2 regions of the Arsenicibacter sp. R0_47 genome follow, and region 2 is predicted to be linked to the other one. Evidence: riboswitches for the same ligand, from Rfam matches in the RefSeq annotation. Region 2 holds a riboswitch; the other holds the start of a gene.
The links. Region 2 has a riboswitch for S-adenosylmethionine ahead of metH (methionine synthase). Riboswitches for the same ligand answer to the same signal wherever they lie in the genome.

Region 1 (8,009 bases), on a different contig from region 2:
CATGTATCTGCCTACCCGTAAGGCAGGAACCTTTACGTTGTTTGGTTTCGGCGGACTAAGCAGCCAGCATATCGAAGCCAACCGCGACTCGACGGCATGGACAAGTGAATTTGACCGTCTCAGCGAGACGTACTATGCCAACACGGGGGCCGTCGGAGCCACCCATTCACTGAATATCGGCCGCAAAGCGTTTCTGAAAACGGTTGTGCTGGCATCGGGCTACCGCAACGGGCTCAAAGGTACGTACCTGACCGATGAGCTCAAACCGCAACGCCGCGAAGACGACAGCTATACCGTGCAGCGCCGGACCATTTCCAGCGTGCTGACCTACAAACTCAACGCCAAAAACACCTTCCGGACTGGTCTGATTGGTGCACAAATCCGGTACGACCTGCTGAATAATGCGTGGATTGATACCCTGCAACAAATCCGGACGATGATTTCGATTAATAACCAGACGGCTTACACCCTGCAAGCCTACGGACAGTGGAACTACCGTTTGTCGGAGCAGGTAACGCTGAATGCGGGGTTGCATTACCTCGGCTTTCTGCTCAACAGCACCCATTCGGTGGAACCGCGCGCGTCGATACGGTGGGCGTTTTTGCCGAAACATACGCTTAGCCTCGGGTATGGCCTGCACAGTCAGTTGCAGAATCCGGCCCTGTATTTTATCAAACTTCCAGCCGCCGACGGCAGCCTGAATGCTCCCAACCGGCACCTGGGCCTCAGCAAATCGCACCATGCGGTTTTGGCCTACGACTACTCCATAAACGACCATCTGCGGCTGAAGGCCGAAGCCTACTATCAGGCGCTGTTTAACCTGCCGGTCAGCGCCGGGACACGCGACGCCTTTTCGACCGTTAACCAGATGTATGGTTTTTCGGTGCGACCATTCGCCAATACCGGTAAGGGCCGCAATTACGGCGCGGAGCTGACCCTGGAGCAGTTCCTGCATCATAACCTGTATTTCCTGTGGTCAGCGTCGCTCTACCGCTCCGAATACCAGGGCTCGGACCAAATCTGGCGCAGTACCCGTTACGACGGCAACTACGCGACTAACCTCCTGGCCGGCAAAGAGTTTATCATGGGCGAAACGGGTGTGTTCAAAAACAGTGTGCTGGGGCTGAACGTCAAACTGACGTATTTCGGCGGTTACCGCGACACGCCCATCAACCTCGCCGAATCGCAGCGGCAGCAGCAGACGGTTTACGTGGATGCGTTGACGAATACGCTGAAAATTCCCGACTATTTCCGGACGGACATCCGGCTGAGCTGGAAGAAAAACAAACAGCATTCCACCCGCACGTTGTCGCTGGACATTCAGAACGTAACGAACCGGCAGAACGTCTTTGGGCAGTATTTCGAACCCCGCTCAGGCAACACTAAAACCTACTACATGACCGGCCTGTTACCCATACTGAGCTATCGGATTGTGTTTTAACAATCGTTCCAGCCGCATAAAAACGCCGGAGCTCTTTTATAAGTCCGTCGTTTTTTGTTGGTTTGGAAAAAGGGATATTTACATAGTACCATGACCGATCAAAGTAAAGCGTTTCTTTATACTTACCTGAACAATGCCTCACCGACCGGCTTTGAGGCCCCGGGGCAGCAAATCTGGCTTGACTATCTGAAGCCATACATTGACGAGTACATTGTTGACGTATACGGCACGGCCGTCGGGGTGATTAACCCGGGACAACCGTATAAAGTGGTGATCGAAGCCCACTCGGATGAGATTTCGTGGTTCGTGAACTACATCGACGACAACGGCTATATTTACGTCCGCCGCAACGGTGGGTCGGATGCCGTCATTGCACCGTCGATGCGGGTTAACCTGCACACGAAAAAAGGTGTTGTTACAGGTGTTTTCGGCTGGCCGGCTATCCACGTCCGCGACCTCGGAAAGGACACCGCTCCGAAAGTAACTGACCTGTTCATCGACGTGGGCGCCGCCAACAAGCAGGAAGTGGCCGAAATGGGCATCCATGTCGGAACCGTCTGCACGTTTGTCGATGGCCTGTTCGAGCTGAACGACCGGTACTACGTTGGTCGTGCCCTCGACAACCGCATGGGTGGTTTCATGATTGCCGAGGTAGCCCGCATGCTGAAAGAAAACAACGTTACGCTGCCGTTTACGCTCTACATCGTCAATGCCGTACAGGAAGAAATCGGGCTGCGGGGTGCCGAGATGATCGCGCGCCGCCTGCGCCCCGACCTGGCCATCTGTACCGATGTGACGCACGACACCCAGTCGCCGCGCTACGACAAAAAAGAGCAGGGTGACCTCAAAGCGGGCGGCGGTCCGGTGCTTTGCTACGGTCCGGCGGTGCAGAACAACGTACTGGACTTCATCATTGACGTAGCCGATAAAAACAGCATTACTTTCCAGCGGCAGGCCGTCAGCCGGTCGACCGGTACGGATACTGATGCGTTTGCCTACGCCACCGAAGGCATCGCCTCCGCCCTGATCTCGCTGCCCCTGAAGTACATGCACACCACCGTCGAAACCGTCCACAAAGACGACGTACAGTCGGTGATTCAGCTCATGTACCAGACACTCCTCGCGCTACAAGGCAATGAGGATTTCAGATACATAAAATAGTGGTGATTGAGCGAATGAGTGATTGAGTGGCTAGTTCACTCAATCACTCATTCGCTCAATCACCAATTCCTAGAGGTACATCTGTACCATTTTGTGCCAGTATTTGGCTTTGTGGGCGCGGCCTTGCCAGACGTAGAATTCGTGGGGAATCTGTTTTTCGTGGAAGATGTCGCGGAGGGCCATGTTGTTACCAAGGAACGGATCCTGATCGCCGATAGTAAAGGTAATCTGCATCCGGCGGATGAGGTTCAGGGTGTATTCTTCCTGTAAATTAGGCAGGAAGTGAATCGGCGTATTGAAGTAAATGTCTTCGTTATATTCATCGTCGAACAGGCCCCGGAAATCATCAACAGCCATTGACAAATCATACCGGCCACTGAACGCAACAACCCGGCCAAACAGATGCGGGTGTCGCAGGGCAATGTTCATGGCATGGAACGCACCGAGGCTGCAACCATGTGAGATCATAAACGGCTGATCATTTTTCACCCGTGTCAGCGGCAATACCTCGTCCAGAATATACTGCTCGTACTGTAAATGCCGCCTGATCCGGTCATTGGGCGGTGCATATACGTTATACACACTCTCCGCATCAATGCTGTCGACACAGAACAGCTGAATCCAGCCGTTATTAATCTTATCGGCCAATGCCTCCACCAGCCCGAAATTTTCGTATTCGTAGAACCGGCCGCAACGCGTCGGAAACACCAGCACTCGGGCACCGGCATGCCCGAAGATTAACATTTCCATCTTCCGGCCGAGGTTCGGGCTATACCATTCGTGATACTCGCGGTGCATAACAAGTTCGGTTCAACGGCCGAATTTCGGTAGTTTTCGGGTAATCGGTTGTAAAGAAATCGTTAAAAAGCAACGGCGCTCGTCAACAACACATCCCGCCACAGCGCGTACCCTTTCGGGTTCAGGTGCAGTCCATCGGCCTCGTACAGCTCCCGCCGCGGTAATCCATGATTGTTCAGCATGGGCGTGTAGAGATCAACAAACTGGCAATGAGGCAATTCCTGTATTTTTTCGGAAATAATTTTGTTGGTGTAATGGATCCGGTCTACAATGGCCCACCGCGCCGGACTTGGCTTAATGGCCAGATAAACCAGCGGGGTGCCGGGCAGGTGCTGCGCCACTTTATCGACCAGCGTGCAGAAAAACAGGTAGACTTCTTCGGGATGACGGTTATCGCCCAGGTCATTATCGCCCGCGTAGAATACGATCGACGACGGTTTGGCGGGCACCACCAGCCGTTCAAAAAACCACGTGCAGGCCGCCAGTGTGGAACCGCCAAAGCCCAGATTCAGCGTTTTTTTCTCCGGAAAATCTGCCGCCAGCGACGACCATAACCGGATCGATGAGCTGCCGTAAAATACTGTCCGGCCAACCAGGGGTGGTTTGTTCGTTACTTTTCGTTCAAGCTGCCGGACTTCTTCTTCGTACCAGAACATTCCCTCGTTACGCGCTTTGCTGTTCTTTTTTCTTTGCCTGTCCGATGCTGTTCATCCATTTCCTGATCAGTCCCGCCAACGGCTTGAACTCAATCAGGAACCCGTCATGTCCGTACAGCGAGTCAATTTCTTCATACACCGCATTCGGGATATGCCGGGCCAGAAACTGCTGCTCCGACGGCGGAAACAGAATATCCGAGCGGATACCGACCACCAGCGTATTGGCTTTAATTTGTGCCAGGGCATTCAGGATACTGCCCCGGTTACGGCCCACGTTATGGGAATCCATCACCGTTGTCAGAACCCGATAGGTAAAGGCATTAAAACGCGCGGCAATTTTCTCACCCTGATACCGCTGGTAGCTGGCAGCCTTGTAATCCGTTAGTTGCTCGTTGTTATCGAGGGCCTGTGTAAAGCCGTAGGTATCGTAGTTTCGGTACGAAATCAGAGCCATCGAGCGTGCAGCTTTCATACCATTCACGCCCGCATCGTCGCGGCGTTCGAACCAGGTCGGATCGGCTTCAATCGCCATCCGCTGCGACTCATTAAAGGCAATGCCCCAGGGCGAAAAAACCGCATTAGACGCAATCAGGATCAGGTTTTCGACCAGGCGCGGGTGCAGAATGGCCCATTCAACCGCCTGTTGCCCACCCAATGAACCGCCGATAAGCTTGTATATTTTTTCAATACCCAGTTCCTGCCGCAGCAGGTCCAGTGCGTTGACCATGTCACGGATGGTAATGGTCGGGAAATCGTGATAAAACGGTTCGCCCGTTTCCGGATTAACCGAGAGCGGGCCGGTAGACCCGTAACAGGAGCCAATGACGTTGGCACAGATGATGAAATGCTGAGCCGGGTCGTAAAACTTTCCCTGACCCACTAACCCGCTCCACCAGTCGGCCGGATCGGCATTGCCGGTAAGGGCATGGCAGATCCAGATCACATTTTTCGGATCTTCAGGCTTATACGTACCATAGGTGGTATAAGCCAGCCGAAAGCCCGGCAACGTTCCGCCCGCTTCGAGAGGGAAAGAATATTTGTAGTCGAAGTAGTTCAAAACTTAAACAGTTTCGGTCAGCCGGCTTTCGCCGGCTGACCGTAGGTAGATCTAACAATATGCCGCAGGCCTACAGCTGGGCAAAGGCCTGTTCAAAATCAGCTTTAATGTCGTCGATATGCTCCGTACCAACCGATACACGCAGCAAGCCCGGTTCTACACCGGCGGCCGCCTGCTCGTGTTCCGACAACTGCTGGTGCGTTGTCGAGGCCGGATGGATAATCAACGATTTTGAATCCCCGACGTTGGCCAGGTGACTCAGGAGTTTCAGGCTGTTTACAAAGCGGTCGGCGGCATCCTTACCCGCTTTCAGCTTAAACATAAACACCCCGCCAAATCCGCGTTTAAGGTATTTTTTTGCCCGCTCGTGGTACGGACTGCTTTCCAGTCCCGGATAGTTTACGTACTCAACCAGTTCGTGCTGTTCCAGCCACTGCGCCAGAGCGAGGGCGTTCTGCACCGTCCGGTCAACGCGGAGCGACAGTGTTTCAATGCCTTGCAACAGCATAAACGAGTTGAACGGTGAAATGGCAGGACCCCAGTCGCGGAGACCTTCCACCCGTGCCCGGATCGCAAACTGAATGTTGCCGAACGGCCCGTTTACCCCGAATACGTCAGAGAAGACCAGTCCGTGGTAGCCCGGCGACGGCTGGCTGAACTGCGGGAACTTGCCGTTACCCCAGTCGTACGTACCGCCATCGACAATTACCCCGCCGATGCTCGTTCCGTGACCGCCGATCCACTTCGTTGCCGATTCGACGACAACCGCCGCACCGTGTTCCAGGGGCCGGAACAGATAACCACCCGCCCCGAAGGTATTGTCGACAATCAGCGGAATATCGTGTTTCTTCGCCAGTGCCGACAGCCCTTCCCAATCCGGAATATTAAAGCCCGGATTGCCGATGGTTTCAACATAAATGGCTTTGGTATTGTCGTCGATCAGCTTTTCATAGCTCTCGATGCTTTCGTTTTCTGTAAAGCGAACGTCGATACCGAGGCGTTTGAATGAGACCTTAAACTGGTTGTAGGTACCGCCATAGAGGTATGCCGTCGAAATAAAGTTATCCCCCGCATTCAGGATGTTGTTCAGCGCGATGAACTGCGCCGCCTGTCCCGATGCCACGGCCAGTGCAGCCACGCCGCCTTCCAGGGCCGCTACCCGCTTTTCGAACACGTCAGTTGTCGGGTTCATAATGCGGGTGTATATGTTTCCGAACGCCTTCAGGGCAAACAGGTCAGCTCCGTGCTCCGAGCTGTTGAATACATACGACGTGGTTTGATAAATGGGTACAGCCCGTGAGTTGGTTGTTGGGTCTACCTCTTGTCCGGCGTGAAGCTGGAGGGTGTCAAAATGAAATTGATCGGCCATGATTATAGGAAAATGAAAAGAAATGATGAACTATACATGCAGCACAAGCACATGCAGGCGCCGGTCTACTGAAAACGCTCCCGATTTCAGACAGACAGTGGTACAGGTTCATAGGCCCCTGAGGGGCATACAACGTCGATAGTTGATCATGTTGTTAACGATTTATAGTCCCTAACGCCGCTTGTGCGGTTGTCTTAGGCGGGAATTAGCACCTTGCCATGCGGTAGGTTGCCAGAGGTTTACAGAGCCCGATCTCTCCCCTCTTCTGTATAAATCAATCCGTGCCGGAGTGTCAGGCACGTTCGAATTGACTTGATGCCGCAAGTATACGGCAGAAAACGCTTGAATGCAAATTTAACCGCTTCCGGAGTGCGGCGTGAAGGTTGTCAGTGGTGGTATGACAATGCTATCAGGACAATGGGAGACTATCGTGTATTAGTCGTACCAACACTAGCCAACAAAACAGCCAACACCAGCCCCTACTGCTCCAGCAACCGCTCCAGCTGCCGGAAAACCGGAATCAGCGACTGACCGCGGGCCGACAGTGTATATTCAATGTGTAAGGGCTTCTCGCTCACAATGGATTTATCCAGCAACCCCTCTTCCTCCATCTCCTTCAGCGCATTGGCAAGCGATTGCTTGTTTGCCCCCTGCAACTGCCGCAGCAAGGCGTTAAACCGCACCGGCGACTCGGCCGCCAGCTGAAATATCTGCGGTTTCCATTTTCCCGAAACAGCTCTTAATAATCCTTGTGCAGGGCATTCGTCCTTCGCTTCCATTTTCCTTTTTGCTACCTGGTCAACTTTTTCTGACTAATTGACATGGCCGGTGTATTGTTCCAACTTTGTATCAAAGTTAATACAAAACCATGCTAAAAGCCGTTTTTGCCTGCTTCATGCTACTGTGTGCACTGTCTGGCAGTTGCAACGGACAAACCAATAAGAACGTTATGGTAAGCAATAATCCCCTGCTCTGCGATCCCGAAACAGGTATCTGTGAGCTACCGGCCTCTCAGACGGCAACCACACCGGTCAACGTCCAGGTCGATAAGAAACCCCTGACAATCACCTATTTTACTGACCCTATCTGTTCGACCTGCTGGGGAATTGAGCCGCAGTTACGCAAGCTCAAACTCGAATATGGTACTGATGTACATATCGATTATCACATGGGAGGCCTGCTGCCCGACTGGAGTTATAACAGCGGTGGTATCAGCAAACCGTCGGATGTAGCCCACCACTGGGACGAAGTAAGCCGGTACTACCAGATGCCGATTGACGGCGATGTATGGCTCGAAGATCCGCTACACTCGTCTTATCCGCCTTCAATTGCCTTCAAGGCTGCGCAGCTTCAGGATGAGAAAAAGGCCCTTGTTTTTCTCCGTATTATCCGTGAAATGGTATTTCTGGAGAAAAAGAACATCACCAAATGGGAACACCTGTCGAAAGCTGCCGCAGAAGCTGGTCTGGATGCGGCGAAACTGAAACTGGACTATGAAGGTCCGGCACAAGAGCTGTTCAGAGCAGA
Region 2 (8,009 bases):
GGCTGAAGTAGAACCCGCTTACCGATGAGGCCGGATACATGGCAAAGCTCTCGGTGAGTTCGATCCCGATCTGGTTGGCATCGAGGAGGTCAAACAGGGTTGCCTTTTCGGTGTGATCCGGACAGGCCGGATAGCCGGGCGCTGGCCGTATCCCCTGATAGTTTTCCTTAATCAGCTCGTCATTCGAGAATTGCTCTTGTGGTGTATAGCCCCAGAATTCTTTCCGTACCCGCTCGTGCATCAGTTCGGCAAAGGCTTCGGCCAGACGATCGGCCAGGGCCTTCACCATGATACTGTTGTAATCGTCGTGGTCGCGGTCATATTTTTCGAGCAGCGCTTCTATACCAATGCCCGCCGTTACGGCAAAACCGCCGATGTAGTCCTCGCGGCCGCTGTCGAGCGGTGCAATGTAGTCGGCCAGGCTGATGTTGGGCAGACCCAGTGCCTTCTGGTTTTGCTGACGCAGGAAATGGAGGACGGCTTTGGTATCGTAAACCAGCTCTCCGGCTTCTTTCGGCGTTACGGCCGGTTGTCCGCTCAGCTTATATTCGATATGCCGGTGTGAACCGTGGCGTTCGCAACGGGTTTCGTGTACAACTTCTTCAAACTCATGCAGCAGCACGTCGTCCTCGGTCGCATTGGCGGGGAAGAACCCAACCACCGCCTTAGCGGTCAGTAATTTCTTGCTGATGATTTCATTCAGCAGCGCGTTGGCATCATCGAACAGTTTCCGCGCTTCCGTTCCTACGGTTGCGTCATCGAAAATTTTCGGGTACTTGCCGTGTAGCTGCCAGGTCTGGAAAAACGGCGTCCAGTCGATGTATTTAGCGATTTCAGCCAGTGAATAATCGTGGAAGTACTGATTGCCCAGAAACGCAGGTTTTACCGGCTCAAAGGTTGACCAGTCGATTTGGGTACGGTTCGCACGGGCCTTGTCAATCGACAGCGAGTTCTTTTCTTTCTGGCGCTTGGCGTGATCCTCGCGGATACGGACGTACTCCGCCTTGATCTCTTTGAAAATGTCCTCGCGCGTGGCCATATCCTGACTTGTCAGGCGGCCGGCGACCGGTACACTCCGGCTGGCATCCAGTACATGGATAACCGGCCCTGAGTAGTGTGGGTCGATTTTTACGGCCGTGTGAATGCGCGAGGTCGTGGCCCCGCCGATCAGCAACGGAATCGTAAAGCCCTGCCGTTCCATTTCTTTGGCAACGCCCACCATCTCGTCCAGCGACGGCGTAATCAGTCCGCTCAGGCCAATGATATCGGCGTTCTGTTTACGGGCTTCGTCCAGAATTTTCTGGGTCGCCACCATCACGCCAAGGTCAATAATTTCGTAGTTATTACACCCTAATACAACACCAACAATGTTTTTGCCGATGTCGTGTACGTCACCTTTTACGGTGGCTAACAGGACTTTACCGGCTGCTGCTGCGCCGCCTTCTTTTTCTTCTTCGATAAACGGAGTCAGGTAGGCAACGGCTTTTTTCATCACCCGCGCCGACTTAACGACCTGTGGGAGGAACATTTTTCCTTCGCCGAAGAGATCACCGACTACGTTCATGCCGTCCATCAGCGGACCCTCGATCACATCCAGCGGGCGGCTTACCTGCTGCCGGATTTCTTCCACGTCTTCGTCGATGAAATCGGTAATGCCTTTTACCAGCGCATGCTTCAGCCGGTCGCGGACCGGTTCATTGCGCCATGCATTGTCCTGAACAATTTCCTTACCTTTAGCCTTAACCGTTTCCGCAAACGTAACCAGCCGCTCGGTTGCATCGTCGCGGCGGTTCAGGATCACATCTTCCACACGCTCCAGCAGATCGGCCGGAATCGTGTCGTAAACTGCCAGCTGCCCGGCGTTGACAATCCCCATGTCCATGCCTGCCTTGATGGCGTAGTACAGGAAAACCGAGTGCATGGCTTCGCGAACCACCTCATTGCCACGGAACGAGAACGAAATATTGGACACCCCGCCCGACACTTTGGCCAGCGGCAGGTTTTCCTTAATCCAGCGGGTCGCGTTGATAAAGTCGACGGCATAGTTATTATGCTCTTCAATGCCCGTGGCTACGGTCAGGATGTTGGGGTCGAAAATGATGTCCTGCGGCAGGAAATGCACCTTATCGACCAGAATGCGGTAGGCGCGTTCGCAGATTTCAATCCGGCGCTCGTAGTTATCGGCCTGACCGGCTTCGTCAAACGCCATCACAATCACGGCCGCTCCATAGCGTTTCACCAGATTGGCCCGCTCGATAAACATGTCTTCGCCTTCTTTCAGCGAGATCGAGTTTACGATGGCTTTACCCTGCACGCATTTCAGACCGGCTTCGATGACTTCCCACTTCGAGGAGTCGATCATGATCGGAACACGGGCAATATCCGGCTCGGCAGCAATCAGGTTCAGGAAGGTGGTCATCGCTTCGATGGAGTCGAGCATGCCCTCATCCATGTTTACATCGATCACCTGCGCCCCGTTTTCCACCTGCTGACGGGCTACGGACAAGGCTGCGTCGTAGTCACCCGATTTAATGAGGCGGGCAAAAGCCTTTGACCCGGTTACGTTCGTCCGTTCGCCGATATTGACGAAGTTGGTGTTTTCCGTAATCTTTAACGGTTCAAGACCGCTGAGTTTCTGGTAGGGCTCCGGCTGCGGGAACGGCCGTGGCTGGTAACGCGCCGCAACCTGTGCAATGGCCGCAATGTGGTCTGGCGTTGATCCGCAGCAACCACCGACAATGTTTATAAAGCCGGACTTGATAAAATCTTCGACCTGCGACGCCATACTGGCCGGTGTTTCGTCGTATTCGCCGAATTCGTTCGGCAGGCCGGCGTTCGGATAGGCCGAGACAAAAAACGGGGCTTCTTTGGCGAGTGTCTGAATATACGGGCGCATCAGTTCGGCACCGAGCGCACAGTTCAGCCCCACGCTTAGCAGCGGCAGGTGTGAGACCGAGTACAGGAATGCTTCGGTTGTCTGACCGGAAAGGGTTCGGCCCGAGGCATCCGTAATCGTTCCGGATACCATGATTGGCAACGGTTCCTGCCCTTTATCAGCAAAGTATTTGTCAATGGCGAACAGAGCCGCCTTGGCGTTCAGGGTGTCAAAAATAGTTTCGACCAGCAGAATATCCGATCCGCCTTCGACCAGCCCGGCTACCTGTTCGTAATAGGCATCGACCAGCTGATCGAACGTTACGGCGCGGTAACCCGGGTTATTAACGTCGGGCGACAGGCTGGCCGTGCGGTTGGTTGGCCCCATCGCACCGGCGACAAACCGTGGTCTGTCCGGATCCTGTTGGGTATAGGCAACTGTCACTTCTTTGGCAATGCGCGCCGATTCGTAGTTCAGCTCGTAGGCCAGTGACTCCATGTGGTAGTCGGCCATGGCGATGGTCGTACCACTGAAGGTATTGGTTTCGATAATGTCGGATCCGGCATCCAGATATTGCCGGTGGATTTCCTGAATAATCGCCGGTTGTGTCAGCGACAGGAGATCATTGTTGCCTTTCAGATCGTGAGCCCAATCTGAAAAACGTTCGCCCCGATAGTCGGCTTCTGTCAGGTTGTACCGTTGAATCATCGTACCCATGGCGCCATCGAGTACGAGAATACGGTTTTGCAGGAGTTCGTTAATCTTCTTCAAAACGGCATTTGTCATTAACCCGTCTGCTAAAGGCAGCGGGTTTGGTGAAGCTAGCATTTCAGGCTTAACAGAAAGGGCGAGAGCGTAACGCAACTTATCTGTCCCCATTCGTTGGGGTGGAACGTAGCACCGTTTTTTTTAGTAAAAAGACAACCGGACAATAATCAATTATCAGGGCTTATTGGTTATTGTTCAGGTATGTTATACTAAAAAAGGGTTGCTAAGACTTCGTTGGGTCCGGTCCCTCGGTCTTTCTTGATAAGCAATTCCGCAAAAGTACACAGTGTAAGCGTCATAGCCAAAAATAGACTACTTTTGGGGCTTCGTAAAAGGTTGATGCCTTTATCACTTCACGATTTATGAAAATTGCAGCCATTGATATAGGGTCTAACGCGGCCCGTCTCCAGATTTCAAACGTTCTGCACAACGGCGATGTCACTAGCTTTAAAAAAGTCGAGTACGTCCGGTTTCCGTTACGGTTAGGCCACGATGTGTTCTCGTTCGGCGCGTTGACAGAAGAGAGCGAAGCGCGTACGACCAAACTCATGCAGGTCTATAAGCTGTTGATGGAGCTGCATGAGGTAGAAGCTTACATGGCCTGTGCAACATCGGCCATGCGGGAGTCGGAAAACGGCCCTGAGGTGGCAGACCGGATTTTAGCATCGACCGGCATCAAAATTCATATTATTGACGGCAAGCGGGAAGCCGAGCTGATTAACAATGTGGTCGTACAGGCGCTGGATAACCGTCAGTTTCTGCACATCGACGTCGGGGGCGGCAGTACCGAGCTGAACCTCTATCAGGATCGGGAGAAAATAAATTCACGTTCGTTTAAAATTGGTTCGGTGCGGTTGCTGGAAGGCAAAGAATCAAAAGGGGCCTGGCGGTCGATGCATGAGTGGATTGAGGAGAACGTTGACCGGTCGCAGGAGGTCATTGCGGTAGGGACGGGCGGCAACATCAGCAAGCTGTTTAATCTGGCCTCGAAACAGTCTGAGCTATCGACAACCATCGCCGAAATTGAGCGGATCAAGGAATACATTGCCCAATACAGTCTGGAAGACCGGATTAATAAACTACGGCTGAATCCCGACCGGGCCGATGTCATTCTGCCGGCCGCCGAGATTTATCTGTCGGCGATGAGGTGGGCCGATGCTACCGAAATTATTGTTCCGGATCTGGGCTTAAAAGACGGACTTATTCAGCTGGCATACCAGCAGTTATGCAAAAAAAAGAAGTAGTATGCTTTGGCATGACACTTGCTTGATACAACAAAGAACCCCGGCGATAGCATCACCGGGGTTTCTTCCGACATATTCTCTCTATTTACACTTTCTTTAGGCTTACCAGAATAAGCGCCTGATCATTAGACGAGGGCTTACCGGCAGGGTAACAATATCAACCATATTATCTATTTTATACACAATTTGCGGTTTTTATTACTAATGTAAGTAAACCGGGTTGTTGTTGTTGTGTTTGCTGATCATGAGATAGTTACATGGTTAGTTCTTATGTTATCCAATATTACGAAAATGACTCTTCCCAAGTGTTAACTTCATTTGGGGCATCTGGTTTTTTGTATAATGACGATCGGCACCTGCGGACACAGGGAAACCAGGCATTTCATCATTTTTGTATCATAGACCAGCAGACCGGGCAACCGGTTGCACGTTGTACATTCTTTCAGCAATCGTCCCGCTGGTACAGCCCGTTTTCGGCTCCGTTCGGGTCGCTTGAAAGTACTATTTTATTGCCGGCTAGCATACTGGATAGTTTAATTGAGCGTATCGAATCGGTAATGCGTTCGCTGGCAATTGAATCGGTGTTGATTAAACAGCCTCCCAATTGTTATGCGCCGGAACAAACGGCATATTTTATGGAACGGTTGTTAAAAAAAGACTTCCGGATCATCGCAGATCCTGTAGCACACTATATACCGGTTACGGATGAAAATCTCAGCTGCCGCATGGCAGCCCAGGAAATGCAGCGGTTACGGAAAGCCGAACGGGCGGGGTTTACCTTCCGGCAACTGACCGAACCGCAACCCGGCCTGATAATTGCCTACTGGCAGCAGCGGCGGGCCGGGCAGCAATACCCGCTGACCATTGCGCCGGAACAATTGCGCCGGCTACTGACCGGAATGCCTGACCGTTTTCCGGTGTTTGTGGTTGAGGCGGGTGGTGAGTGGGCGGCTATGAGCGTCTGCGTACGGGTCAGTGATACGATTCTGTATCATTTTCTGCCGGTCGACAGCGCACAGTATCGCCGGTTCAGCCCGATGGTTATGCTGATTCACGGGCTATATCACTATTGCTGCGAACAGGGAATCCGGTTGCTGGATCTTGGCGTTTCGCTGGATGAGGAGCAACTGCCCAAACCCGGCCTGATGCGGTTTAAACGCAATATGGGTGGGATACCCTCACCTAAGCTGACTGTTGAAAAACGGCTATGAACCCTGAACTATGCCCGTTTCCTGAATTTTCGCTTATTTTGTCCTGTTAATCCAAACTGGCAGGGCAGCACGCTTGCATGATAGAGGTAATTTATAAGTCACTGAGTACCTGGTTAACCGATCTGGCTAACTCACTGATTTCGCTGTTAAAAATTCTGGTTCAATCATCGTTTCGGTTTCGTCTTCCTGCCCGGCAAAAAGCCGTATGCTCGGTTCTCGGTAATGGTCCTTCCCTGAATACATCCCTGGAAAAAGACCTCCATTTTATACTACAGACCGAAATTGTCTGTGTCAATAACTTTGCGCATTCGCCGTATTTTCTGCAGCTGAAGCCGCAGGACTATGTGATTGCCGATCCGAATTACTTTGTCTTTACCGAGCAGACAACCGACCGCGAGGATATCAGGCAGACGCTTGGTGTGTTTCTGGCCTCAGTCGACTGGCCGATGCACCTGTATGTACCCCGCTTTGCGAAGGGTTCCTACATCATGAACACGATTGAGGCGCGCAATCCAAACATTAAACCGGTGTATTTTAACTACAGCGTCATCAAGGGGTTCCGCTGGTTCAGATTCCGCTTATATAAGGCCGGGCTTGGTATCGGGCAGTCGCAGACGGTGATTGTATCCGCCCTGTTTCTGATGCTGAGCCGGCAATTCGATGCGGTTTATCTGTTCGGCGCCGACCAGTCGTGGCATGAGCAAATCCGAATCGATGAGCAGAATCAGCTGCTGATGCAGCAGATGCATTTTTACGATAAGCCGAAAGATGTGGCCTATGTGCCGGTTTACGCCGATAAACACCGGACGAAAACCCATTCGATGGCGGATCAGTTTTTATCGCTCCATAAAGCCTTCCGGGGCTATGAGGTCTTGCGGGAATACGCAGACTACCTCGGCGTTCGTTTGTTGAATGCCAGCAGCAAGAGTTATATCGACGCCCTGGAACGGGTGCAGTTAAAAAAGTCTAACGCAGCATCATAATCTATGCTTGATTTAAATAATAAGTCGATCCTGATTACCGGTGGCACCGGCTCATTCGGTAAGAAGTTCGTGGAAATGGTTTACAAGCGCTATCCGGACGTACGGCGGGTGGTTATTTATTCGCGGGATGAGCTGAAACAGTTCGAAATGTCGCAGCACTACCCGACATCGGTTTACAAGTCGATTCGCTTTTTCATCGGCGATGTGCGCGATGGTGAGCGGCTGAAACGGGCCTGCGAAGGCATCGACATCATTGTACATGCGGCGGCGCTCAAGCAGGTACCAGCGGCGGAATACAATCCGATGGAGTGCATTAAAACCAACGTATTCGGTGCTGAAAACGTGATCAATGCGGCGCTGGACAACGGTGTTAAGCGGGTAGTGGCCTTGTCGACCGATAAGGCGGCGGCACCAATCAACCTGTATGGCGCCACAAAACTGTGCTCGGATAAACTGTTCGTAGCCGCTAATAACATGAAAGGCAGCCGCGATCTGCGGTTCTCGGTGGTCCGGTATGGCAACGTAATCGGTTCGCGGGGGTCGGTGGTGCCGTTCTTCCTTGAAAAGCGGAAAGAAGGTGTTTTACCGATTACGCACAACGACATGACCCGCTTCAATATCTCGCTGGAAGAAGGCGTAGAAATGGTGCTTTATGCGCTGGAGCAGGCGTGGGGCGGCGAAATCTTTGTCCCGAAAATCCCTTCGTACCGCATCACAGATGTCGCCACGGCGATTGGCCCGGATTGCGAACAGAAGCTGGTCGGTGTGCGGCCGGGCGAAAAGCTGCACGAAGAGATGATCACCGAAACCGACTCGCTGAATACCATCGAAACGGACCGCTATTATGTGATCACGCCATCGACACCGATCTGGGAAGTAGAAGATTACCTGAAGGCGTTCAACGCGACGCGGGTGCCAATGGGCTTCA

Region 1: linked by a shared signal. The riboswitch ahead of AC23NW_RS12780 (O-acetylhomoserine aminocarboxypropyltransferase/cysteine synthase family protein) and the one ahead of metH (methionine synthase) in region 2 are both predicted to bind S-adenosylmethionine.

What each region holds. Positions count from the first base shown of each region.
Region 1 covers NZ_JBYFCJ010000005.1:317,002-325,010, reverse strand. Annotated here, with positions in the region: gene AC23NW_RS12805 (TonB-dependent receptor) at 1-1,441, shown strand, start outside; gene AC23NW_RS12800 (M42 family metallopeptidase) at 1,532-2,602, shown strand; gene AC23NW_RS12795 (esterase family protein) at 2,672-3,400, opposite strand; gene AC23NW_RS12790 (SGNH/GDSL hydrolase family protein) at 3,463-4,056, opposite strand; gene AC23NW_RS12785 (homoserine O-acetyltransferase family protein) at 4,064-5,113, opposite strand; gene AC23NW_RS12780 (O-acetylhomoserine aminocarboxypropyltransferase/cysteine synthase family protein) at 5,184-6,482, opposite strand; SAM riboswitch class I at 6,642-6,758, opposite strand; gene AC23NW_RS12775 (winged helix-turn-helix transcriptional regulator) at 6,962-7,261, opposite strand; gene AC23NW_RS12770 (DsbA family protein) at 7,432-8,009, shown strand, end outside.
Region 2 covers NZ_JBYFCJ010000011.1:128,720-136,728, forward strand. Annotated here, with positions in the region: gene metH (methionine synthase) at 1-3,646, opposite strand, end outside; SAM riboswitch class I at 3,738-3,911, opposite strand; gene AC23NW_RS19075 (Ppx/GppA phosphatase family protein) at 4,006-4,887, shown strand; gene AC23NW_RS19080 (GNAT family N-acetyltransferase) at 5,523-6,098, shown strand; gene AC23NW_RS19085 (hypothetical protein) at 6,176-7,081, shown strand; gene pseB (UDP-N-acetylglucosamine 4,6-dehydratase (inverting)) at 7,085-8,009, shown strand, end outside.